2 linked regions of the Labrenzia sp. VG12 genome follow. The protein of the gene in region 2 interacts with the protein of the main gene of each other region in a pairwise test. Links are inferred from orthologs where the notes say so. Each region holds a gene or a part of one and is shown on either strand. Other genes may lie near its edges.

Region 1 (12,121 bases), 3.7 Mb from region 2 along the record:
CGTCTCTGATCGGAGACGCGGACAAAAATCTCCCAGGCGGTCTATTGGCTCAGACCGCAAACTTGGAAAGCCCGGGGGCAACCCCGGGCTCTTTTTTGTGTCCGCCACAGAAGTTTGTCTCCTGTCGTGGGATTGCACAAAAAACAGACAATTGAACAAGGTCTAACCGTTCGACTGGGTCGAAATGCAGTCCCTCTTGGCGAATTCGCCCAACAAAACGGCGATTTTCTGCGCTTTTCTTGATCAGTTGCCCAATTGGCATGCTGTTTGAATGCATTGGCTCCCGAAACGCATAAACAAAGGGCAGTTTGCCCAACTGGGGGTCAGATATGAATGAAACAGGAGTGGGCGGGGACGTCTTTTTTGTCCTCGTCGGGGCCATTCTCGTGTTCGCCATGCATGGCGGCTTTGCTTTTCTTGAAGTCGGTACCGTTCGTCAAAAGAACCAGGTCAACGCGCTGGTGAAGATCCTGGTGGATTTCGCCCTGTCGACCGTTGCCTATTTCTTCGTTGGCTACGCGGTCGCCTATGGAACCACCTTCCTGGTGAATGCCGCAACCCTGTCCGGTGGCGGTCAAGGTTTTGAGCTTCAGGGACTGACGCTGGTCAAGTTCTTCTTCCTGACCACCTTTGCTGCAGCCATTCCGGCCATCATCTCCGGTGGAATTGCCGAGCGGATGAAATTCTGGCCGCAATGCCTGGCCACGGTCGCGCTGGTCGGGATTGTTTACCCACTGTTTGAAGGTCTGATCTGGAACGGCAATTTCGGCTTCCAGGGCTGGCTTGAAAGCACTTTCGGCGCAGGTTTCCATGATTTTGCCGGCTCTGTCGTGGTGCACGCGGTTGGCGGCTGGATCGCACTCGCAGCCGTGCTGCTTCTGGGGGCACGTCGTGGCCGCTATGATCGAAATGGCCGTCCGATCGGCATTCCGCCTTCGTCTCTGCCCTGGCTGGCGCTCGGTTCCTGGATGCTGTGTGTCGGCTGGTTCGGCTTCAACGTCATGACAGCAGCCTCGCTGGAAAGCGTCTCCGGCCTCGTGGCCATCAACTCGCTCATGGCCATGGTTGGCGGCATTCTGGTGGCGCTTGTCGTCGGCAGGAACGACCCCGGCTTTGTTCACAACGGTGCCCTGGCCGGTCTGGTGGCCGTCTGTGCAGGCTCCGATGTCATGCACCCGGTCGGCAGTCTGCTGGTCGGTGGTGTTGCCGGAGCGATCTTCGTGATCGGCTTCGAGATCTGCCAGAACAAGTTGAAGATCGACGATGTTCTCGGTGTCTGGCCGTTGCACGGCATCTGCGGCGCCTGGGGAGCGATTGCCGCCGGTTTCTTCGGTCTGGAAGCCCTCGGTGGCATGGGGGGCGTTTCACCGGTCTCGCAGATCATCGGTACGGTGATCGGCGTCGGCTATGCACTGGGAGCCGGCTTTGTTGTCTATGGTGTTCTGAAGGCCGTCATGGGCCTGCGCCTGTCCGCGGAAGAAGAGCGCCAGGGCGCGGATCTTTCGATCCACAAGATCAGCGCCAATCCGGAACACGATCTGGGGCGCTAAGCACTTTGGAAAGCTGAACGGGCGGCTCCAGGGCCGCCCGTTTTGTGCGGTCAGGCGGCCGTGAGGTCGCGGAGCAATTCAGAAAGATTGCCGTGGCTGCCGACAACCCGATGGGCGCCTGCGGCATGGAGCTGTTCCGCATGGCCGTCGTGGCTGTGGCCGCCACCGACGAAACCCCAGACGGTCATTCCCGCTGCCAGACCGGCTTTCACGCCATTGGCGCTGTCCTCGATGACGAGGGTCGCTGCCGGGTCCACCCTGAGTTTGTTTGCGGCGAAGAGGAACAGGTCCGGGGCCGGTTTGCCGTTCGTGACCTGTTCACCGGAATAGATATGCGGGTCGAAAAACCCAAACAGGCCCGTATGCTTGAGCTTGTGGATCAGGCGGTGCAACCGGGAGGAAGAGGCAACGGCGCGCGGACCGTCATGCGCTTCCAGCAGCTGCTTGATGCCGCTGATTTCCGACAGTTCCCGGTCGATGCGTTCCAGCGTCGCTGCATCGAGATCCGGCCCGAAACTCTCCGGTAGAGGCCCTTTTCCGAGAACCCGGTAATCCGCATCGAGGGCTGCCCAGAAATCATCGCTGCCAAGGCCCTGGAAACGGTCCATGTATTCGTCCAGCTCGTAGGTGAGTCCGATCCGTGCCAGATGTTCGCGTTCCACATCGACATAGATCTTTTCCGAATCGACCAGAACGCCGTCGCAATCAAACAGGATCGCTTCAAATGCCATGCTTGTCTGTCTTTCCAAGGGGTTGAGGCCGCCCGTTTCCGGGGTAGGCGCAGTTTAGTGTGAGCCGTCAAACAGACCTTTAACGACTTGTCTTTGAAACAAGATGACAAGAAGTGCGGGGGGCAGCATGGCGATGACGGCGAGCATCAGGCCGCGCAGGCTGGAATTGCCGAAAAACTGCATGCCGCGAACGAGCGTGTAGGTGCTTTCTTCCGTCGTCACGATGACCGGCCACAGATACTGGTTCCAGCCATTGACGAACAGGACGAGGAACAGGGCCGCCGCAGTCGGGCCGGAGAGTGGCAGCAGGATGTCCTTCAGGAATTTGAACGGGCCGGCACCGTCCAGTCTTGCCGATTCCAGCAGCGTGTCCGGCACTGTCAGGAGAAACTGGCGAAAGAACAGCGTGCCGAGCCCCGAGGCCACCAGCGGCATGATCAGACCTGACCGGCTGTTGACCAGCCCAAGCTGTGCCACGACCTCATATGTCGGCAGAAAACGGGATTCCAGCGGCAGCATCAGTGTCAACAGCAGAACCGCGAAGATCGCGCTGGCAAAGCGCACACGAAAATAGATCAGCGCATAGGCGGCCAGCAGCGAAAGCAGCACCTTCAGTGCTGCAAAACCGGTGCCGAGGAGAAACGAGTTCCAGAGCATTGCCAGCACGGTCACGTCACCGGAAAACCCGGCACTGCTGGTGAGAAACCCCGAATAGTTCTCCAGTGCGCCGGTGCCCGGATCCAGCCGGGGAAAGGGTCGCGCACCGGGAAGATGGGTGGTTGCCGCCACCAGCATCCAGACGGGCACCACCATGAACAGCGCGCCGCAGATCAGGATCAGGTGATCCGCCAGCTGGGCCTGCCATCGCTGCCAGGAGGGCATCAGTTAGCTGCCTGGTGGTTTGCTGTTTGACGGTTCGGCATGGGTTTCCTAGAGCACGACAATTCCGGAATGCTTGGCCTTGTGTTCGGGTTCCACATGAATGGTGATGCGCGCGCCGGGCACATCTTCGGCAATGGCTTCCTCGATCCGGTCACAGATGTCGTGGGCCTCTTCGACCGGCATGGTGCCCGGAACCACGAGGTGAAAATCGACGAAGGTCGACCGGCCGGCGATGCGGGTGCGAAGATCATGGGCTTCGAGTGCACCCTCGCCGTGTTCGGATATCAGGACGCGGATCTTTTCAAGGACCTCGCCGGAGGCGGCTTCATCCATCAGGCCGCCGACAGATTCCTTGACCAGCCCCCAGCCGGACCAGAGAACGGTCAGGCCGACGAGCACCGCCAGCGCCGGATCAAGCACCTTCCAGCCGGTCAGCATCACCAGCACCACACCAAGCAGGACGCCAACGGAGCTGACGACATCCGTCAAGAGGTGCTTGCCATCGGCGACGAGAGCCGGCGACCTGGCCTTCCGGCCGCTGATCATCAGATAGCGGGCCCAGCCGGCGTTGATCAGGGCAGCGACCACGTTCATGGCGATGCCTTCGGACGAATAGACCGGGCTTTCGCCTTGCGTGAAGCCGATCCAAGCCTCCCGGAAGATCGAGAGAGCCGCGAGCACGATCATCACGCCAACGAGAACGGCGGCGAAATACTCGACCTTGTCATGTCCATAGGGGTGATTGCTGTCCGCAGGCTTGGCAGCAAACCAGACAGCCGCAAGCGCGGCGGTCGAGGAGGCAATGTTGACCGTGGTTTCCAGTGCGTCCGAATAAAGCGCCACGGATCCCGTCAGCAGATAGGCACCCGTTTTCAGGGCCAGTACCACAAGGCCGACGATAATGCTGAAAAAGGCAATTTGCAGCTTGCGGCGCAGGTCCATGCCAGTCCCCCGAGGATCTGCTTTCCGGCCGAACCGGCGAAAAGCGGCGAACGCGATCGGCCCAAGGCAATCCGGCCGCCCTGTCCTTTTATGGGCGGCTCGCCGCCTTTTGGCCGAGCCGCGCAAGGGGTAGCAGTTTTTGCGGGGACCGCAAGCCGTTACGGGGCCTTGGCCTCAGAAATATCGGGAGGAATTGTGTTTCGGTCACACCTTGCGCGGTCTGGGCTTTTCCGGCCAGAGGGAACCAATCTGGCCGGTAGGGCATCAGAAGCCGCTCTGCCAATCCATCACGGCCGCACCGACAATCATGCCCGGCCCGTCCGGGTCTTCGATCTGGACCAGGATCGCACAGCGGGCGTCGCCTTTCAGCATCAGCTTCGATTTCGGCATGCGGAAGGTTTCCGCGCCGCCGGACCACATGCCCATGGGCTGCATTTGCTGGACCACGTTGACATAGCGGATCTTGCGACCGGCATTCTCGCCGCGGCCGATGTCGACCAGCGCCTCTTCCTTGATGCGCAGGAAATAGACGGTTGCCATCTTGGCACCTTGGGGCAGGTCGCCGTCCACTGTTGCCTGAACCACCATGTCGGAGATCTTCAGACTGACCTTGGCCGTGAACGGATCGGTGCGGGCAAGCGCCGCACGCACATCGGTTTCCCGGCTGCCGACGACATGTTCCTCACCGTTGATGACCATTTGCGGCGTGTAGACGGAGCGGTCACCGCGGCGGTTGGCATAGGCACGCTGGCGTTGCGAGAAAACCGGGCTGGCAAGCGTGTCCTTCCATCCGAGATAGTCCCAGTAATCGACGGGCATGAGCACGGTCAGAACGTCTTTTTCCTGCTCGACCAGCCGCTCGGCAAGCTGGTCGGCAGGTGGACAGGACGAACAGCCCTGGCTGGTAAACAGCTCGACGACCTTTTCAGGCTGCGCGCCCGCAGCACCCGACGTGGTAGCGGCAGCGACTATTCCGGCGATGACGACAAGTCCGGTTCGGAAAGCGCGCGACGCTTTCCGGGACAATATTCCCACCATTTGGCTCAATCCCTCGTTTGATTGCCCTTAAAATATGCAATGGGGCAGTCAATCGCGAGTCACGAGCCGGTGACTTTTTCGATTTATCGGCAATTTCGCGGAATTGTGAGAATTGCAGGCAATTGAGTGAGCCGGCGGTGGTCTTCAGCCGCCAGCCATCACTTTCCTGAGTTCCGGCAGGAAGGTTTCCTGATAGGTGGACGGGCTGAGCGGTCCGATGAACTTGTAGCGGATCATGCCTTTCTCATCGACAATGAAGGTTTCCGGAACGCCGTAAACACCCCATTCGATCGCTGTCCGGCCGATCGTGTCCGCGCCGATACGGTCATAGGGATTGCCCAGGCTGCCGAGAAACCGGTGCGCGTTTTCCGGCTTGTCCTTGTAGTTGATGCCGACCAGTTCGATGCCGTCGACCTTGGCCAGTTCCTCCAGCAACGGGTGTTCCTGGCGGCAGGGCACGCACCAGGAGGCAAAAACATTCACGACCGATATCTTCCCGACAAGGTCCGAGCTGGCAAAGCCGGGCATTTGCCTGCCGTTCTCGACAAGACCATCCACCGGAGGCAAAACAAACTCCGGGGCCGGCTTGTTGATCAGCGCAGACGGAATTTTCTGCGGGTCTCCTCCCAGGGTCAGCTGGAACAGGAAAAGGGCGGCCAGTGCTGCGAACACGATAAGCGGCAGCAGGACCAGAACGGGGAAACCGCGTTTCGGCGGTGTTTCTGCGGCGTCCGTGGAGGGCCCGGCATCAGCATCGGGGGAGGTCATGTTGCCAGATCACCCTTTTCTTCTTCCCGCGGACGGCTGACGCCCTGCTCGGCAAGTTCCTTCAAGGCCTTTTCCTGCAGGGCCTTGTCGATGCGCACCCACGCGATCAGACCAAGTACCGTCAGGGCGCACAGTCCATAGGACGCGATGATGAAACCGGCGTGCGGTCCAAGATCCATGGGGTTACTCCGCAGGCTGGGCGGCAGCGGTTGCCGTGCCGGGTTGAGCGGCGCTTGCCGCGTGCTGGCGCAGCCGGCGCACCCGCCGCCTCAGGATTTCATTGCGCATGGCCATCAGGTGCAGCACGAAAAACAGCAACGTGAAGGCAATGGCCATGATCAGAAGCGGCCAGAGAATGTCCGGGTGAATGGTCGGGCCGTCCATGCGGACGACGCTGGCAGGCTGGTGCAGCGTGTTCCACCAGTCGACCGAAAACTTGATGATCGGAAGGTTCAGCGCACCGACAAGGGTCAAGACGGCTGCCGCCTTTCCTGCCTTGATCTGGTCGTCCATGGTGCGCCACAGCGTCATCAGGCCCAGATACATGATCAGCAGCACCAGCACGGAGGTCAGGCGCGCATCCCAGACCCAGTAGGTGCCCCACATGGGTTTGCCCCAGAGCGAGCCGGTCACCAGCGCCATGAAGGTAAAGGCAGCGCCGATCGGTGCAGCGCATTTTGCCGAGACGTCGGCGAGCGGATGTTTCCAGACCAGAGTGCCGAGAGATGCGATCGCCATGACCGAGTAGCACATCATGGCCAGCCAGGCCGACGGTACGTGGATATACATGATCCGGACGGTGTCGCCTTGCTGATAGTCTTCCGGCGCCACGAAAAAGCCGAGGTAAAGACCGGCCGCGAACGAGAGGACGCACAAGCCGATCAGCCAGGGCAGAACCACCTGCACCAGCCTCAAGAAGCGCGTCGGATTTGCATAATCCCAGATTGCCATGGAACCGTTCTAATCTAGAGCTGCGTCCGCTTCAATGGACCAGAGTGACACAGCAGCGCATTGCTTTTGGTCAATTGGCCTTGAAGCGCTTTGCGCTTGAAATGGCAGAGGAAACTGATAAACGGAGATTCCGGCTCCAATCTCAAGGATTTAACCATGCCGGACCTTTCCACGCTTATCTTGTTCGCCCTTGCCTCGTTTGTGCTTACGGCCACGCCGGGCCCGGACATGCTGCTCATCGCTTCCAGAAGCATCACCCAGGGGCGATCCGCGGGTTTTCAGACCTATCTTGGAATTGTGTTGGGAACGTATTGTCATGCCCTTGCAGCTGCGCTCGGGCTGTCACAGCTCCTTGCAACTGTTCCGGCGGCATATGAGGCGGTTCGATGGGCGGGATGTTTCTACTTGCTCTATCTGGCCCTCAAGTCCCTGCGTGCCGCGCCACTCATAGGCACCCGGGAGACATGCCCGACCCGGCTTTCGGGCCGACGGATCGTTTTCGACGGCCTTGCCACAAACCTGCTCAATCCCAAGATGGCTTTGTTCGTGATTGCGCTGTTTCCACAGTTTGTGACGCCGGCCTCGGGGGGCATCACGTTCCAGATGCTGGTGCTGGCCTCCGTGTTGAACGGGATCGGGCTTCTGGTCAATGGAGCGGTTGTCCTTCTCGGGGGACATTTTCGCGTCCATCTCGGGCGGGTCTCACGGCTGCGCAAGCTGCCGAACTACCTTCTGGCAGGCGTGTTTGCCTTGCTGGCGATCCGCATTGCGACCGGCGACAGGCAGTAGCTGGAAAGGGAACGGGCGGCTTTCAGCAGGTCTCTCAATCGGCGGAAAAACGCAGCGCTGTCGCAGACGCCAACGGGCCAATCACGGCGGCGACGAGGCTGAGGGCGCACAGGATCAGGAACGGTGTCAGGAAGGGAACCGGGTCATGCAGCGCGGCGTCAGTCGCGCTGACGCCGAAAATCAGGACCGGAATGGCCAGCGGCACGACCAGCACCGCCAGAAGCAGGCCACCGCGCCGCAGGGACACGGTCAGGGAGGCGCCGATTGCCCCGATCAGGGTGAGGGCAGGCGTTCCGACCAGCAGCGTCAGCGTGACGGCGCCCATGGCCACCGGGTCGAGATTGAGGAAAATGCCCAGAAGCGGGGCCGCGATGACCAAAGGCAGGCCGGTCGCCACCCAGTGGGCGAGGCACTTGACCAGAACCAGCAGTTCCAGCGGCCGTCCGGCCATCAGCATCAGGTCGAGCGTGCCGTCTTCCCTGTCCGCCTGGAACAGGCGATCCAGCCCCAGCAGCGTCGCCAGCAATGCGCCGATCCACAGGATGGCGGGGCCGATGCGCGCCAGAAGATTGAGATCCGGGCCGACGCCAAACGGGATAACGGTCACAACGGCCAGGAAAAACAGGACGCCGACCAGTGCGCTGCCGCCGATGCGAACGGAAAGGCGCAGGTCGCGCTGAAACAGGGCGAAGCTCCAGGACGTCATGCCAGGATCTCCCCGGCAGAATCGAGTGCGGGTTCAGCCGCCTGGAGATGCAGTTCCCGGGTTCGGGAAAGCGCCAGTTCCGTGTGGGTTGCCGTTACAATCATGCCGCCATCGTCCAGATGCTGGTTCATGAGTTTCAAAAGGCCCGCTTCGGACGCCTTGTCGAGCGCGGAGGTCGGTTCGTCCATCAGCCAGACCGGCCGTGCCGTGACCAGCAGCCGCGCAAGGGCCAATCGCCTCGTCTGGCCGGCCGAGAGATAGCCCGCAGGCAGGCGGGCAGTGTGACCGATGGTCAGCAGTTTCAGGGCCTGTTCCGGCGGAATCGAGGTGCCTTGAAACCCGACCGCCTGAACCGGGCTGGTGAAACTCTTCCAGAAATCGAGGTTCTCCAGGACGCTGAGGGCGGCCTTGACCGCATTCTGATGGCCGAAATAATGCGCGTGCTCTTCCGCCGGCCGATCATCCTCACCGCCTTCGATCCGCAAGGTACCACCGGCGAGGGGCACCAGGCCGGCAAGGGTGCGCAGCAGAGACGATTTGCCGATGCCGTTGGCGCCGGTGACCACCAGCGCCGTGCCGCTTTCCAGCGTGAATGAGAGATCCTGGAACACGCGGCGGCCGCCACGGTCGATGGTCAGGTTTTCGGCGATGAGTTTCAGCGGACTGCTCCGGGAGACAAGGGACTGTTCTTGTTAGGGTCAGGTCCCTTGATGACGCAAGAAAAAATCCCCGCCTTAATCTTGGTCAAGACTCAAGGCGGGGATCGTGTTTTCAGAGCGGGGTCAGCCCCAGTTCGGCTTCGCCGGTCCGGATCAGTCGAAGACGGAGGCGATCTGGTCGACGCTGACGCCTTCCTTGATTTCACGCAGGCGGGCGTAGAGCAGGGAAACCAGGATACTTAGGAAACCGGCGCCCAGGGTCGAGATGACAACCATCAGCAGCACCGCGAAGATCATTCCGACAGTACCGGCCAGGGCGATCAGTCCGACCACGAACATGGCGATGATCTGAAGGATCATGACGATCAGGAACGCGAGAATGATCGCACCCACGATCGGCCAGCGATATTCCTTGGTCAGCCTTGCACTGCGGCCCATGCCGCCGAAACCGACACGCTCAATGACGATGGCCGGTGCAAGCACGGAGAATACCGCATAGACCCAAAGGCCCGGCACGATCAGCAGCATGAAGCCGATCACAAGCAGGACCGTGACGACAAGTGTCAATATGGCGAGCGGGAAGGCCGCGCTGAGTGCGGGACCGATGTAACGCCCGATCTGGATCGGACGGGACAGTTTTGCGTCATAGGCAAGCTGGACAAGCAGGGCCGTGGTGATGGCGTAAACCACCATGTTGATGACAAATGTCACAGCCGTCCCGATACCCGCGCCGGGATTGCTGAAATCGGGCTCCTGGACACCCAGCGCCACGTCGAATCCGGTCAGCAGTCCGGAGATTAGAAATCCGATCAAGGTCGGGACAAAGGCGATCAGAACGATCTGCAGGATGTGTCCGAAGAGGATCGAAAAGCTTTCGCCGATGATCGAACCAACTCCGAGCGGGGCCTTTGGCTGGGCCGTGGTCGCATCCGTCATTCGATTACTCCGTTTGGTATAGAAAATTTGAAAAGAGGTTTTTGAAGTTCAGTTTAGAGGTCGCCGGAACGGCGCTTTCTTGTTTTTTGCGGCTACACCATAAGTCTAATAGGTGTGTGGCTCAAGCAGTGCATTGTTGTTTCTTGCAGGTTCCTGCAATGTGCTGAAGTGACTTTCAGTCGGTTATAAATATGTAACGTCGCGCATTGTTCAGTCGAACACTTCGGCGACGCGATCAACGCCGATACCCTCTTTGATTTCGCGCAGGCGGATGTAGAGGATCGACACGATGATGCCGACAAGGCTCGTGCCGATGGCATCCGCGACCGCGAACAGGACGACAGCTGCCGACAGGCCCGCAATGCTCTCAACGAGACCGGTCAAGGCGGCTGTGGCCAGAACGACCAGGGCGGAGCAGATCCAGACCGGTGCAATCACAGCGACGATTGGCCAGCGATAGCCTTTGGTGAGAGCGACGCTGCGGCTGAGGCCCTGAAAGCCCGCCCCTTCCACAACAACGGCGGCAGGCATGACGCTCCAGGCGGCGTAGGCCCAGATGACGGCAATCAGGAAAAGCCCGATGAACACAAAGCCAATGATGCCAAACAAGACGGAACCGGGGATGAACAGCGCCAACAGGCCGCCAAGCATCACCATCAACGTCTGGGCGAGGATCAAGAGGCTGATCGGGAAAACACTTTTCAACGCCGGCACGAGGTCCCGGCTGATGCGGACCGGCCTGTTGAACTTCACATCATGAACAGGCCGAACCAGCAATGCGGTGACCACCGCATAAACCAGGATATCGACAAGGGCCGAGAGAAGTATTGGCCCGCTTGCAGTGCCAGAGGCCACGTCTTCAAACCCGATCGTGTATCTGATGCCAACCAGGGAGCCGGACAGAAGCACGCCCAGCAGGCTTGGCCAGAAGCTGAGGACAAGCACGATCGGCAACTTCCGGAACAGCATGGCAAAACAGTCGGCAATCAGCCTGCCGATGCCAAGAGGGACCTTGGGGCCGGGCTTCTGACCGTCCTGAGTGTCATCGAGCCGGTTGAGATAATACTGCCTGATGGATGAGTTATCCGGCATGACGGGTCAGGCCTCTTGTTCCTGATGAGCGCTTGGGGGGGCGAGAGGTCAGTCAAAAACTGACGCGATCTCGTCAACGCCAACGCCTTCCTTGATTTCACGCAGGCGGGCATACAGCAGCGAAACAAAGACGCTGAGGAGACTGGTTCCAACTGCGGCGATGGTCGAGAACAGGATAACCGACACAATCAGGTTGCCCTGATATCCCAGCGTCTCGACGATGAAAAAGGCCAGGACGAAGATCAGGGCCATGCAGATGAAGATGGGAACAAGCGCGCCCAGTATCGGCCAGCGGTATTCTTTGGTGAGTTCCGCGCTGCGGCCAAGGCCGCCATAGCCCAGTCGTTCGATCACGACTGCCGGTTCCATGACAGAGAACACGGCATAGACCCACAATCCGGGGATCAGAAGGGCAATGGCAGCCAGCCCCACCATGACGCTGACCGCAAACCCGAGGATGACGATGGGGACGATGGCTCCCAGTGCCGGTCCGATATAGCGGGCAATTCTTATCGGCCGCCCAAGTTTTGCGTCATAGGCCAGCTGAACGAGAAAGGCGGTGGTGATGGAATAGACCACCATGTCCACGAGCGATGTCAGCAGTTCCAGACCGGGCGAGCCGGAGCCGTCGGCTGCCACTTCCTCAAGCCCTATTACGACTTCAAATCCGACCAGATATCCGGACAGCAGGACGCCAAGCAGGTTTGGAACGAAGGCGATCAGGACAATCGGGACAAAGTAGCGGAACAGGATCGAGAAGCTTTCCGCGATCAGCGGTCCGATGCCCAGTGGCTGCCTTGGTTGGTCTAGTGCGCTGTCCGACATTCGCATCACTCCGTTTGGTTGCCAATCGCTGCTTTACGTCTTTCCCGGGCCTGCCATGGGGCTTGTTTTCGCGCCCGTCATTTCGACATTCAGTCAAAAACGGCAGCGACCTGATCCAGGCCGATACCTTCCTTGATTTCTCTCAGGCGGGCATAGATGAGTGTCACCATGATCGCCAGGAGGCTGGTCCCCGACGTCGACAGGAGCGCGAACAGAAGCGCTCCGATCAGTGGGCTGGTCATCATGGTCAGG
Region 2 (11,969 bases):
ACGAGGCACGCGCCTCCGGAGGCCCCCTGGCGGAAAAGGTCTCCGAACAGGCAACGATCATGTCGACCCAGATCCAGCATCACCTGGAACGCGCACGCATGGCTGCACAGCGCCGGGTCATCGGGGTGTCCTGCGACACCGAGCCGGTTCTCGCCCGGCTGATTCGCGCCATGGGCAAGATCTATCGCGACAAGGGCATCGAGCCGGAGTTTCACCAGGCAACCTCCATCCGGTTTCGAGGCGAAGCCCAGGATCTTGAAGAGATGAGCGGCAATCTCATCGACAATGCCTGCAAATGGGCTGCCTCCCGGGTCCGTGTTCGGGTCGCTGCACTGGACGATCCCGCCACCAACCGGGACATGTTCGAGATCATTGTTGAAGACGACGGACCGGGACTGACCCCCGACCAGCGTGCCGAAGCCGTGAAACGCGGCCGCCGCCTTGATGAAACCGTCCCTGGTACCGGGCTGGGCCTGTCGATCGTGGCCGATCTGGCGGCGCTCTATGGCGGCAGTTTCACGCTTGACGGATCGGACCTGGGTGGATTGAAGGCCCGCCTGGTGCTTCCGGCCTTGCGCAGGGAATAGGGGATGGGAAATGGATCACGGGAGCGTCTGTTGACCGGACTGTGATAGAATGTGACGCAGATCACAGGAATAAAGGCTAGGTTGTGGCCAAGTTCGGCCACAAATTGAAAATATCACTGATTCACCCACCGGCATCGCCGGTCCAAACACCCATTGGGAGCTGTTCAGCATGCCATTGCGCGGTGCCACATGTGTTGCTCTTGCCACGATCCTTGCCGGTTGTTCGATGACATCCGGTTCGAGGGATGCGGGCGGCTGGGGATCCTTTTTTGGCGACCCCAATGCAAATGTGTCCGGAACCGAAGCGAACACAGCGATATCGGTGCTTGTGAACAACGAGTTCGGCGACGCGCTGGACCCTTCGGACCGCAAGGCTGCCGAAGCGGCACAGGACCGGGCGCTGCGTGCACGGGGTGTCGGTGTGTCCGTCGCCTGGCAGAACGAGCGCACCGGGCGCAGCGGGCAGGTCAGGCCGGGGCCGGTCTATTTTGTCAATGACACCAGCTGCCGAGAATTTACCCATGAAATGGTGCTGAACGGCCGGGTCCTCAAGGCGCGGGGCGCCGCTTGCGAAACAGAACGTGGCAACTGGCAAGTGATTGGCTGAGCAGACGCCTGATCATTCAAAGGTCATTCAAATCTCTGCATTTTTTCTCAACACTTGTTTAAGTGTTACAGCGTTAATATTGCCGGGTTATCGATCGCGATGTTGACGCTGTGAATGACCTATTCGGACCAGCTTGAAACAAAACTGAAGAACTACCTGAGCAGCCTGAGCCCAAAAGCGGTTGAGGCCCTGGTTCGTAACCTTGAGCGGGCAAAGGTTCAAAAGGACGCCGACCCGCATATTCAGCTGATCCTGTCGGCGGCCGTCACCCTGTTGCGCAAGCCGCAGCCGGTCACACCCGATTTGCCGGGTGGGGACCAGCGGCGCGGCCAGATCCAGCGCATGTTCTTTGCGCCGCTCGACGATTTCCTCATCAACGAAATGCTGCCTCACCGCCAGGAAGGGCGCATTTACCGCGGTATGCTCGACCGTGTCTGGAAATGGCTCGGCAGGGACGTCATGGCTGCCGATGTGCGCATCGTTCTCGAGCAGGCCGGCAACGCCTCTGTCAGCGGTGAGCGCATCGACGCGCTGGTTCAGGCCCTGCGGACGCGCGCAGTGGAAGCCATTGGCGAAAAGCTGCATCGGGCCGAAGTCTCGGAAAAGGAACATCGCCGGATTGCCGCCGAGCTGGGTGGAGCCCGCGGCATGGCGGAGCTGAAGGACATTCAGAAGATCTTCGCGGCGGAACGCTGGCTGGTGCCGTTTCTGCAGACCATTCCGGAGCGGATCAACGAACACAGGCTGAAACGGGACACGGATGTCCTGCGTCTGGTCGACAAGTGTTCGACACGCTTTCCAGACCATGTCCCTGTCGTCGCCGCTGCTCTTGTGGAACGTGCCGACGCGCCGTCGGCCCTGTGTGCCTTTGCCGGTCGTCTCAACGGCGACAGCGACCCGAAAGCCATCGCGAACTCGCAATTCGCGCCGTTCGTCGATGTGGTAATGAGTGAAGCGGAGCGGTTGCAGATCCTTGCGCTGGAACATCGCAATCACAATCCGGATCCGGTTGCCTTTTCCCAGGCCCTGTCGGAATACCACCTGCTTGTCAGGGGCGTGGAACGCGACATGGATCTGTCGGTCACCGGCAAGTGGCACAAGCAGCTTGCGGAGACCAAGCGCAGCATTTCTAATGTTGTCACGCGTGAGCTCAACAGTGCGCATGGCAGCGTTCGCCGGGCCCTGCAAGTGCCGAAGTTCGACAAGAACGGTACGCTTCAGAAAGATCAGGTCGCAATTGACGACGCGGTCAGAGCCCTGCGGGTGGTCACAATGGTGCGCAATGCTTCCGAGACCTTCGCGGTGAACGAGATCGGCAAGCGGACGCGTCAGGCCGTTGAACAGACACTCGAAATCCTGACACGTTCGCTGATCACGGATATCGGCAAGGCCCGCGGACCGCAGATGGAGGCCCAGATGGCCGCCGCGGACGTCGCGATTCTGTTGTCTGAAATCTATTTCGGCGATGAATATGCGGCCCAGCTTCGCAGAAGCCGGCAGTCGGCAGTGTCCAAGGCCAACAAGGGGGCCGCGGAAACAGTTTCCAATCCGGAACGCAAACTGGTGGCGAACGCCCTCGGGCGCCGTTAGGGCGGACAAACGCAGCCGCGACCGCCGGTCACATCATAGCCTTCTTGCTTTTGCCGTCATTGAGCGTTCTATAGTGCGCTCATGGTATTTTGGATTCTGATAGCATGTCTGACGGCTCTGGCCGCCCTCTCGGTTCTGGTGCCGCTGGCGCGGAGCGGCCGCCAGCACACTGCCGAGGCAGCAAAGGCGGACGAGGCGGTCTATCGCGACCAGCTGAACGCCATCGAAACGGAACTTGAGCGCGGCTTCATTGATGCCGAGACTGCGGAAGCTGCGCGAACCGAAACAGCCCGTCGGCTTTTGGCTGCAAACCAGCGCGCGGCAGACGAACCCCGGCAATCTCATCAAGGTGCACGCCTGAGAGCGGCACAGGGCGTGGCGCTCCTTGTTCTCCCGGTTGCCGCCTGTGGCCTGTATCTGTTTCTCGGTTCTCCCGGCGAGCCCGACCAGCCGCTGCAGGCGCGTTTGTCCGCTCCTGCGGAAGGCCAGTCAGTCGACGTGCTGGTGGCGCGCGTTGAAAGACATCTTGCGAACGATCCGGAAGACGGCCAGGGATGGGCTGTCATTGCGCCCGTTTACCTCAGGCGCGGACAACCGGAAGCGTCGGCAAATGCCTATGCCAACGCATTGCGTCTGCTGGGACCCCGGCAGGACTGGCTGACCGACATGGGCGAGGCGATCACGATTGCGAACCGCGGTCTGGTGACTGCGGACGCGCGCCGGGCGTTTGAACAGGCTGTGGAGCTCGAGCCAACCGCTGTGAAACCCCGCTTCTTCCTTGCCATTGCGCTTGGCCAGGAAGGCCGCAAGGAAGACGCTGTGGCGGCCTGGCAGGCCTTGCTCGAGGGCGCGGATGAAACGGAAATCTGGGTGCCGGCAGCGCGCCAGGAACTGGCTGCACTCACCTGGCAGGGACCGGAAGGGGAGAGCCGACCTGGCTCTTCGCGGGAAGACATCGCCGCGGCCGGCGACATGACAGCGGAAGACCGCCAGGCCATGATCATGAACATGGTCGATGGTCTTGCGTCGCGTCTCGACAGTGACGGCGGCTCAGTGGAGGAATGGAACCGCCTGATCAACGCCTATATGGTGTTGGGCAACAAGCCGGAAGCCGAAGCGGCCCTTGCGAAGGCTCTAGCAGCCTACAAAGAAAGCCCGGAGCAATTGTCGGTGATCAAGGACGCGGCTGGTCAGCTCGGGTTATCTGGCTCTTGAAGACGAGCCGGACGGGTGCAAGTACCGGGGCGTCAGGATTGAATTTCGGACGGTTTGAAAAATGACACGCAAGCAAAGACGTTTGACACTTATCGGGTCTGCCGGTGCGGTTCTGGCGGTTGCGCTGGGCCTGATCCTGTTTGCCCTCAATGATCAGATCGTGTTTTTCCAGAGCCCCACCGATATCACGCAACAGGCGATCCCTGATGGCCAGCGGATCCGGCTTGGCGGGCTGGTCGAGGAAGGGTCGGTCGTGCGTTCGGACAATGCGGAAGTTCGGTTTCGGGTCACGGACACCGCCAACGCAGTGGCCGTCACCTACAAGGGCATCCTTCCGGACCTGTTCCGCGAGGGGCAGGGCGTTGTAACCGAGGGCATCATCGGGCCTGATGGGGTGTTTGTCGCCGACAGCGTCCTTGCCAAGCACGACGAAAACTACATGCCCAAGGAAGTTGCCGAAGCGCTCAAGGATCAAGGGCACTGGCAGGGCGGCGAAGAGACCGCTAATTAAGGCTTTAGACTGCTTGCAGGGGAATTGAGGGACGCGCATGATTGTCGAGTTCGGTCACTACGCTCTGGTGCTGGCATTTGCCCTGGCGCTGGTCCAGTCCGTTCTGCCCCTTTGGGGCGCGTTGTCGAAGGACGACCGGCTGATGGCGATCGCGCCACCTGTCTCCGTGACAATGTTCTTCCTTGTGCTTCTGTCCTTCGTCGCGCTGACGGCCGCTTATCTCAATTCCGACTTTTCGGTCCAGAATGTGGTTGAGAACTCGCATTCGGCAAAGCCGCTCATCTACAAGTTTACCGGCGTTTGGGGAAACCACGAAGGCTCGATGCTGCTCTGGGTGCTCATCCTGGTCTTCTTCGCGGCACTGGTCGGCGCCTTCGGTCGCAACTTGCCTGCAGATCTCAGGGCGGTGACCTTGTCTGTGCAGGCCTGGGTCACGGCCGGCTTCCTCCTGTTCCTGCTGGCCACTTCGAACCCGTTCAACCGGATTGCCAATCCGCCGCTTGAGGGGGCGGACCTCAATCCGATCCTGCAGGACATCGGCCTCGCGATCCATCCGCCGTTGCTCTATGTCGGCTATGTCGGCTTTTCGATCACATTCTCCTTTGCGGTGGCGGCGCTTATTCTGGGGCGCATTGATGCCGCCTGGGCGCGGTGGGTCCGGCCGTGGACGTTGCTCGCCTGGTGTTTCCTGACCCTCGGCATCGCCATGGGCTCCTACTGGGCCTATTACGAACTCGGCTGGGGTGGCTGGTGGTTCTGGGATCCGGTTGAAAACGCCAGCTTCATGCCCTGGCTTTCCGGCACCGCACTTCTCCATTCGGCGATCGTCATGGAAAAACGCGAAGCACTCAAGGTCTGGACCGTGCTTCTGGCGATTTTCACCTTCTCGCTGTCGCTGCTCGGCACGTTCCTCGTGCGCTCCGGTGTCCTGACTTCCGTGCATGCCTTTGCCACCGATCCGGCGCGCGGTGTGTTCATCCTGGCGTTGCTCTGCCTCTTCATCGGCGGGTCCCTGTCGCTTTACGCCTGGCGGGCACCGCTTCTCAAGCAGGGGGGGCTGTTTGCGCCGATCAGCCGTGAAGGCGGCCTGGTCCTGAACAACCTGTTTCTGACGGCGGCCTGCGCAGCGGTTTTTGTCGGCACGCTCTATCCGCTTGTGCTCGATGCCATCACCGGAGAAAAAATCTCGGTCGGTGCGCCGTTCTTCAATCTGACTTTCGGTCCGCTGATGGTGCCGCTTCTGCTGGCCATCCCCTTCGGGCCGGTGCTGTCCTGGAAACGCGGTGATCTGGCAGCTGCCTGCCAACGGCTCTACGCGGCCTTAGGTCTTGCGCTCGTGATGACGCTGGTTGCCTTCTGGGCCTGGGGGCTCGACATGGTGCTCGCGCCGCTGGGTGTCGGTCTGGGTGTCTGGGTCATGGCGGGTGCCGTTTCGGAGATCATCACTCGCGTCAAGTTCTTCGAGATCGGTCCGAAGCGCGGGGTCGCCCGGCTGGTCGGTCTGCCAGGCTCCGCCTGGGGCACGGCTGTCGCCCATTTCGGTGTTGGAGTCACCGTGCTCGGCATTGTCACCGCTTCGGCCTTCCAGGAAGAGCAGGTGCTGACGATGCGCCCGGGCGAAACGGTTAAGGTGGCGGGCTACCAGTTCACCTTCGACGGTGCAGCGCCGAGGCGAGGGCCGAACTACACCGAAGAGGTCGGCCATTTCACCATCCGGCAGGGCGGAACGGTGGTCGCGGAACTCGATCCGTCCAAGCGCGTCTACACGGCGCGGCAGATGCCGACCACGGAAGCCGGCATTCACACGGTCGGGTTCTCTCAGCTCTACCTGTCTCTGGGCGAGAGCCGGGGAGACGGCGCTGTAGACGTGCGGGTCTACTACAAGCCCCTGATCACCCTCATCTGGATCGGCTGCGTGATCATGTCGCTTGGCGCGGTTTTCTCCATGGCCGACCGGCGTTTGAGGATCGGGGCGCCGAAACCGGCGCGCAAGCGGCAGGCATCGCCGGCAGCCGCGGAGTAGACCATGTTCCGTTCTTTCCTTTCCTGTCTGATCCTTGCGTTTGGCCTGGTTGCGTCACCCGCACTGGCGGTGGCCCCGGACGAAATTCTGGATGATCCGGCACTTGAAGCACGTGCCAGGGCATTGTCGGCCGAGTTGCGCTGCATGGTCTGCCAGAACCAGTCGATCGACGACAGCGATGCGCCTCTGGCCAAGGATCTGCGGGTCCTTGTGCGTGAACGGCTCGTGGCTGGTGACAGCGATGGCCAGGTGATCGACTACCTCGTGTCGCGGTACGGCGAATTCGTGCTGCTCAAACCGAGATTTGCCTGGCATACGCTGGTGCTTTGGGCCGCAGGGCCACTGGCACTGATTGCGGGATTGATAGCCATTTTCATGGCGCTGCGCGGACGCTCGGCCCGCCTGGCAGGGGCGCAGTCGGAACCGGTGGCAAAACTTTCCGAGGAAGAAGAACACCGCTTGCAGGCCCTTCTGGACAAGGACGACTGACGCCAGCACCTTGCTCTGGCTTCGTCCACGAGCTGTGGTCACAGTGTTCACACCAAGGCGTGACTTGCATGACTTGCCCTCATGCTTACCTCTGGCCAAGCAGAAGCTGGAGGGATTGAAGATGGCAAATCGCCCGCAGAAACTGGAATTCGATGGCGCTCACGGCGCCAGGCTCGCAGCCCGGCTGGATCTTCCGGCCGGCAAGGTCCGGGCCTTCGCACTCTTTGCGCACTGTTTCACCTGTTCCAAGGACATCCCGGCGGCAAGGCACATCGCCGGTGCGCTGGCCGCAGAAGGCATAGCGGTCTTGAGGTTCGATTTCACCGGCCTCGGCGGCAGTGGTGGTGATTTTTCGTCCACCGGCTTTTCCTCCAATGTGGAAGACCTGAAGCGGGCCGCGGACTTCCTGCGGCAGAACTTCCAGGCGCCACAGCTGCTGATCGGACATTCCCTCGGCGGTGCCGCAGTCCTGTCTGTAGCAAGCGAGATCCCGGAAGCGCGCGCCGTTGTCACGATTGGCGCACCGTCCGACGCCGATCATGTGATCCATAACTTCAAGGGAGCCGAGGACGCGATCCGTCGCGACGGGGCTGGCGAAGTCGACCTGGCCGGTCGCTCCTTCACCATTCGCAAGGAATTCCTGGACGATCTGGAACAGCAGTCGGTTCGTGACAAGGTTGCCCGTCTTGGCAAGGCTCTTCTGGTCATGCATGCGCCGCTGGATGATACGGTCGGGATCGACAACGCGACCAATATCTTCGTCGCGGCCAAACATCCGAAAAGTTTCGTGTCCCTGGACAAGGCCGATCACCTTCTGTCGCGAGGTGTGGATGCCGCCTATGCAGCCCGCGTGATCGCCGGCTGGGCAAGCGGATACCTGGATGAAGAAGCGTCAGGAGGAGACAAAGCGGAAAAGGCAGGCGTCGATGTTGTCGAGACGGGGCAGGGGAAATTCCAGGCGATGGTCGCCTGCGGTGGGCACCGGTTGCTTGCGGATGAACCAGTGGATTATGGCGGCCTCGATAGTGGCTTGTCGCCCTACGGTTTCCTGTCGGCAGCGCTTGGGGCCTGTACGGTCATGACCTTGCGCATGTATGCGGACCGGAAAGGGCTTCAGGTCGACCGGATCGGCACGCAGGTCCTGCATGGCAAGGTTCATGCCGCCGATTGCACGGACGAATTGAAGGAAAAGGGTGGACGGATAGACCGGTTCGAGCGGCTGATCACGCTGGAGGGGGATCTTGACGAGGCCACAAGAACCCGGATGCTGGAAATCGCTGACAAATGTCCGGTGCACAGGACGCTTGAGACCGGTGCCGCCGTTGTGACGCGGGAAGTAGGCCCGGCCACCTGAAGACTGAAAGCAGGCGGTCTCAGGCCGCCTGGGTTTCCAGGGTCTGCAGACGGATCTTCATGAAGGAGAGCAGGCGACGTGCGTCCCGGTCCGACAGGGACTGGTAATCGTTGGCCCAGTTCTCGGCGGTTGATTGCGGCTGCTTGTTGTGCATGGCGCGCGCCTTGCAAAGGGCATGATAGTCGCTGTTTTCAACGCCCATGGCACGGCACAGGACGGCAACACCGGTGGAATCGTATCGGACCATGACATTGGTCACGTATTTCTGTTCAAGGCCGGCCATCTCTGATAGGAGGAAACAGATGTCAAACAGGTTGTTGGAAAGGGCCAGCTGGGTAATCGCCTTGCCGAGCGTACGCTGACCGGCCCGGATTTCCTTCAACGTCGCCTTGGCGTTGATCCGGGTGGCCTTGCGCTCCAGCTTGGAACTGGCAACAACCTTGCTGGCCTTGTGGAACAGGTCGTTGATCAGGTCCTCATTGTCCTTGCGCATCTGGCGGATCTTGGCCTGCTGCTGGGACGGCATCTGCTCGATCAGCCTGTCATAGTCGGATTCGGTGACGTCGGCCCGTTCCATCATGGCGTCGCGGATCTTCTCGTCGCGCTCGGCCAGTTTGATCAGCAATCGTGACCCCCAATCCGAGATCTGGGCGCCGTCATTGGCTGCGACCGATTGCTTGACCGGGCTTTCTCCGCGCTCCAGCAACACGTCGGTGACATTGGATTCCAGATGCTTGCGTTTGGAAATGGCGAGCAGGTGTCCCTGGCCCATTGTCTTGGCAAGTCGCAGGATGTCCTCGGTCTTGAGAGCATTGGACGATGTCAGCATCGGCCGGGCGATATCGATCTCTTCCCGGGCCAGTTCATAAGCGACCTTGTTGGACGTGCTGTCGATCGGAGCGAGCTGCTCCGAGATCGTTTTTTTCTGCTCCGGCTCCATTGTCGGGAGCATGCCTTCCAGCACCGTGTTGAAGAGCGTGATCTCTTCCGTCTGGTAACTGTCGGCGCCGGTGACAAAAAGTTCTGTCACATGCTCCACCAGTTGATGACGTTTTTCCGGGGTGCTGTCCTGTGCAAGACTTAGAAGGTCATTGATCATTTGAGGCCGTCCGTTTTTGTATGCATAGACCTACCTCAGAGACAGTTTACAAGTGTCTAAAGCGCGATTGAAAAATTGGATTAATCTTGTAGAGTATTGATATAAATTACAGGTGTGGAAAGTTGGCTGGATAATTACTGGTAGTGGTTGCGGTTTTACTCTACCGGAATGCGGTTCTGGCTGGCCGAAAGCGGTCGTTCTTGAGTGTCGATGGCACCGGTTCTGGCAGGGAGTGTGGACAAGGCCCGGAAGGTCCGAAACTCAGGCCGCCTCTTCCTGTTTGGCCGCCTTGAGTTTCATCTTCATCAGCGCAAGGAGACGGCGGGCGTCGGTGTCGTCCAGCATGTGATAGTTTGTCAGCCACTTGCTGCCGGTGCTTTCGGGAAACTTCAGATGCTTGCAGCGTTCCTTGCAGATCGCCTGGAACTCCATCGCACCGATGCCCGATGCCCGGCATACCGTCGCGATGCCGGTTGAATCGTACCGAACCATCAGATTGTGAACGTATTTCATCTCCAGGCCGGAGAAGAAGGACAGCAACGCAACAACATCGAGGAGATTGTGTTCCAGTGCCAGCTGGTAGACGGCCTTGTTCAGGGTTGCCTTGCCCATGCGGATGCCCATGACCCAGGCCTTGGGGCTGATCTTGGAGGGACGTTTTTCCAGCTCTGTTCCAGCTGCAATCTCGCCGTCATCCTTGAACAGGTCTTCGATCAGTTCTTCATTCGATTTGCGCAGGTGCCGGATACGGTCGCCCAGCTGCTTGGGCATGTCCTTGACCAGGGATTCGAACACCGGCATCGTGATCTCGGCGCCCAGGTTCGCGGCTACCGCATGCTTGACTTCCGTTCCGCCACGCTTGATCAGGATGCTGCTGAGGTCCTTGCTGACGTGATCGCGTTTCGCCAGCGCGAGCAGGTAACCCTGATCCTTTGTTTCGGCGATTTTCTTGAGATCAGCCTCCGTCAGAGACTTCGAACGTTCGAGGATGGCTTGCGCGATCGGCAATTCGTCGCTCGCCATGGCGGCTGCCAACTTTGCGGAAGTGGCATCGACTTCGGCCAGCTCAGACGACATCTTCACCTTGGCCTCGTGGGCCAGGGAATCGTAGACGCCTTCGAGCATGTTGTTGAGAAGATGAGCTTCTTCGGACCCGGCATCGTCTGCGCGGGCAGTCAGCAGACCGGTGACGTGCTCCGCGAGCTCGTGCTTTTTTTCCGTCGAACTTTTCTTGGCAAGCTGAAGAAGAGAGTCGGTCATTGGGCTACCTTATTGCCCGGAGTTTCGCCAAATTTTCTTTACAACCGGTGAAAGATGGTTATCGGATTGTTGACACCACGGCATAGGCCCCGTGTTGACGTGTTTGCGTCCTTGCGTCATGTGACGGGCATGAGCGAGCTGCCAATCCTGTATTCCTTCCGCCGTTGTCCCTATGCCATTCGGGCCCGACTGGCCATTGCCGTGGCCGGTGAAGCCGTGGAACTGCGCGAGATCGTATTGCGGGACAAGGCTCCGGAATTTCTGGAAACGTCCCCCTCGGCGACGGTGCCCTGCCTGAAAACAGGCGATACCGTGCTCGATGAAAGTCTCGACATCATGATCTGGGCGCTCAGGAAATCGGATCCCGACGGCTGGCTGCAGCCTGAACTTGAAAGCCCGGAAGCGGCGCTTGATCTCGTCGGCGAATGCGACGGTCCTTTCAAGCGTCATCTCGACCGCTACAAGTATGACACGCGCTATACCGATGCAGACCGCGCTCAGGAGCGGGCCCTGGCATCGGAGTTTGTCCGCTTGCTTGAAGCGCGCCTCCAGGGACAGCCCTGGCTGTTTGGGGCGAGGGCCTCCCTGGCCGACTTTGCGATCCTGCCCTTCGTGCGCCAGTTCGCAAACGCGGATCGCAGCTGGTTTGACCAGGAAAACTGGACCGCAACGCGCGCCTGGCTGGAGGCGTTCGAGGCCTCGGATCTGTTTCAATCGGTCATGCCCAAATGGCCGAAATGGCGGTCTGGCGATACGCCAAAGCGCTTTCCCGCCGCCTGACTGGGGGAAAGGTCAATCTTACAAATCCTTAATCTGACCGACAGGCGCCTGTAAGGCTGGGTCACCTACTTTCTTCCTCGAACCTGGAACGCGAGTCCCCCTGTGCGTTTCAAGAAAATGGCCTTCAGTTCGAAAGTCGATAGAGGAAGATAATATGGAAAACCGACGCTCTGTCTCTCCTTTGCGGTCTCGCCGCGCCAAATTGCTGGCAGGAGTGGTCGCACTTGGCGCAGCCGGTCTGTTGACCGCCCAGACCATGGTCCCCAGCCAGATGGCGTTTGCCGAGCCGGTCCGTGTCGAAGCGGCAGCTCCCGCGGATTTCTCCGATGTCGTGCGCACCGTCAGCCCGGCCGTGGTCAGCGTGCAGGTGAAACAGGCTGCCGAGCCGCGCATGATGAATTTCGGCGGCAAGGACGGGTTTGAAGACTTCTTCAAGGGCCTGCCGAATGGCCAC

What was found.
Region 1: the proteins of ccmE (region 2) and CHH27_RS18295 interact in binary tests that used the Escherichia coli proteins (3 or more experiments, as listed by UniProt). The link is inferred for Labrenzia sp. VG12 from one-to-one orthologs.

The regions. Positions count from the first base shown.
Region 1 is NZ_CP022529.1:3,947,290-3,959,410, reverse strand. What follows is about bases 4,979-7,921. They hold CHH27_RS18295 (heme ABC transporter permease), read right to left. Parts: upstream 6,863-7,921; coding sequence 6,095-6,862; downstream 4,979-6,094. Other genes in these bases: ccmB (heme exporter protein CcmB), read right to left, coding at 7,686-7,921; CHH27_RS18290 (LysE family translocator), read left to right, coding at 7,019-7,651; ccmD (heme exporter protein CcmD), read right to left, coding at 5,908-6,090; CHH27_RS18305 (DsbE family thiol:disulfide interchange protein), read right to left, coding at 5,288-5,911; CHH27_RS18310 (thioredoxin family protein), read right to left, coding at 4,979-5,140. In the rest of the region: CHH27_RS18335 (ammonium transporter), read left to right, coding at 1-9; CHH27_RS18330 (ammonium transporter), read left to right, coding at 330-1,550; CHH27_RS18325 (HAD family phosphatase), read right to left, coding at 1,601-2,281; CHH27_RS18320 (carbohydrate ABC transporter permease), read right to left, coding at 2,336-3,163; CHH27_RS18315 (cation diffusion facilitator family transporter), read right to left, coding at 3,212-4,051; more of CHH27_RS18310, read right to left, coding at 4,370-4,978; more of ccmB, read right to left, coding at 7,922-8,357; heme ABC exporter ATP-binding protein CcmA, read right to left, coding at 8,354-9,007; CHH27_RS18275 (hypothetical protein), read right to left, coding at 9,170-9,952; CHH27_RS18270 (hypothetical protein), read right to left, coding at 10,163-11,044; CHH27_RS18265 (hypothetical protein), read right to left, coding at 11,093-11,869; CHH27_RS18260 (hypothetical protein), read right to left, coding at 11,959-12,121. UniProt on the Escherichia coli protein: Required for the export of heme to the periplasm for the biogenesis of c-type cytochromes.
Region 2 is NZ_CP022529.1:203,754-215,722, forward strand. The notes cover bases 2,995-5,785. They hold ccmE (cytochrome c maturation protein CcmE), read left to right. Parts: upstream 2,995-4,060; coding sequence 4,061-4,510; downstream 4,511-5,785. Other genes in these bases: ccmI (c-type cytochrome biogenesis protein CcmI), read left to right, coding at 2,995-3,999; CHH27_RS00930 (heme lyase CcmF/NrfE family subunit), read left to right, coding at 4,548-5,785. Outside these bases: CHH27_RS00905 (ATP-binding protein), read left to right, coding at 1-587; CHH27_RS00910 (RT0821/Lpp0805 family surface protein), read left to right, coding at 757-1,194; CHH27_RS00915 (hypothetical protein), read left to right, coding at 1,309-2,784; more of ccmI, read left to right, coding at 2,866-2,994; more of CHH27_RS00930, read left to right, coding at 5,786-6,533; CHH27_RS00935 (cytochrome c-type biogenesis protein), read left to right, coding at 6,537-7,022; CHH27_RS00940 (bifunctional alpha/beta hydrolase/OsmC family protein), read left to right, coding at 7,144-8,376; CHH27_RS00945 (DUF2336 domain-containing protein), read right to left, coding at 8,396-9,475; CHH27_RS00950 (DUF2336 domain-containing protein), read right to left, coding at 9,737-10,735; CHH27_RS00955 (glutathione S-transferase), read left to right, coding at 10,865-11,515; CHH27_RS00960 (Do family serine endopeptidase), read left to right, coding at 11,670-11,969. UniProt on the Escherichia coli protein: Heme chaperone required for the biogenesis of c-type cytochromes. Transiently binds heme delivered by CcmC and transfers the heme to apo-cytochromes in a process facilitated by CcmF and CcmH.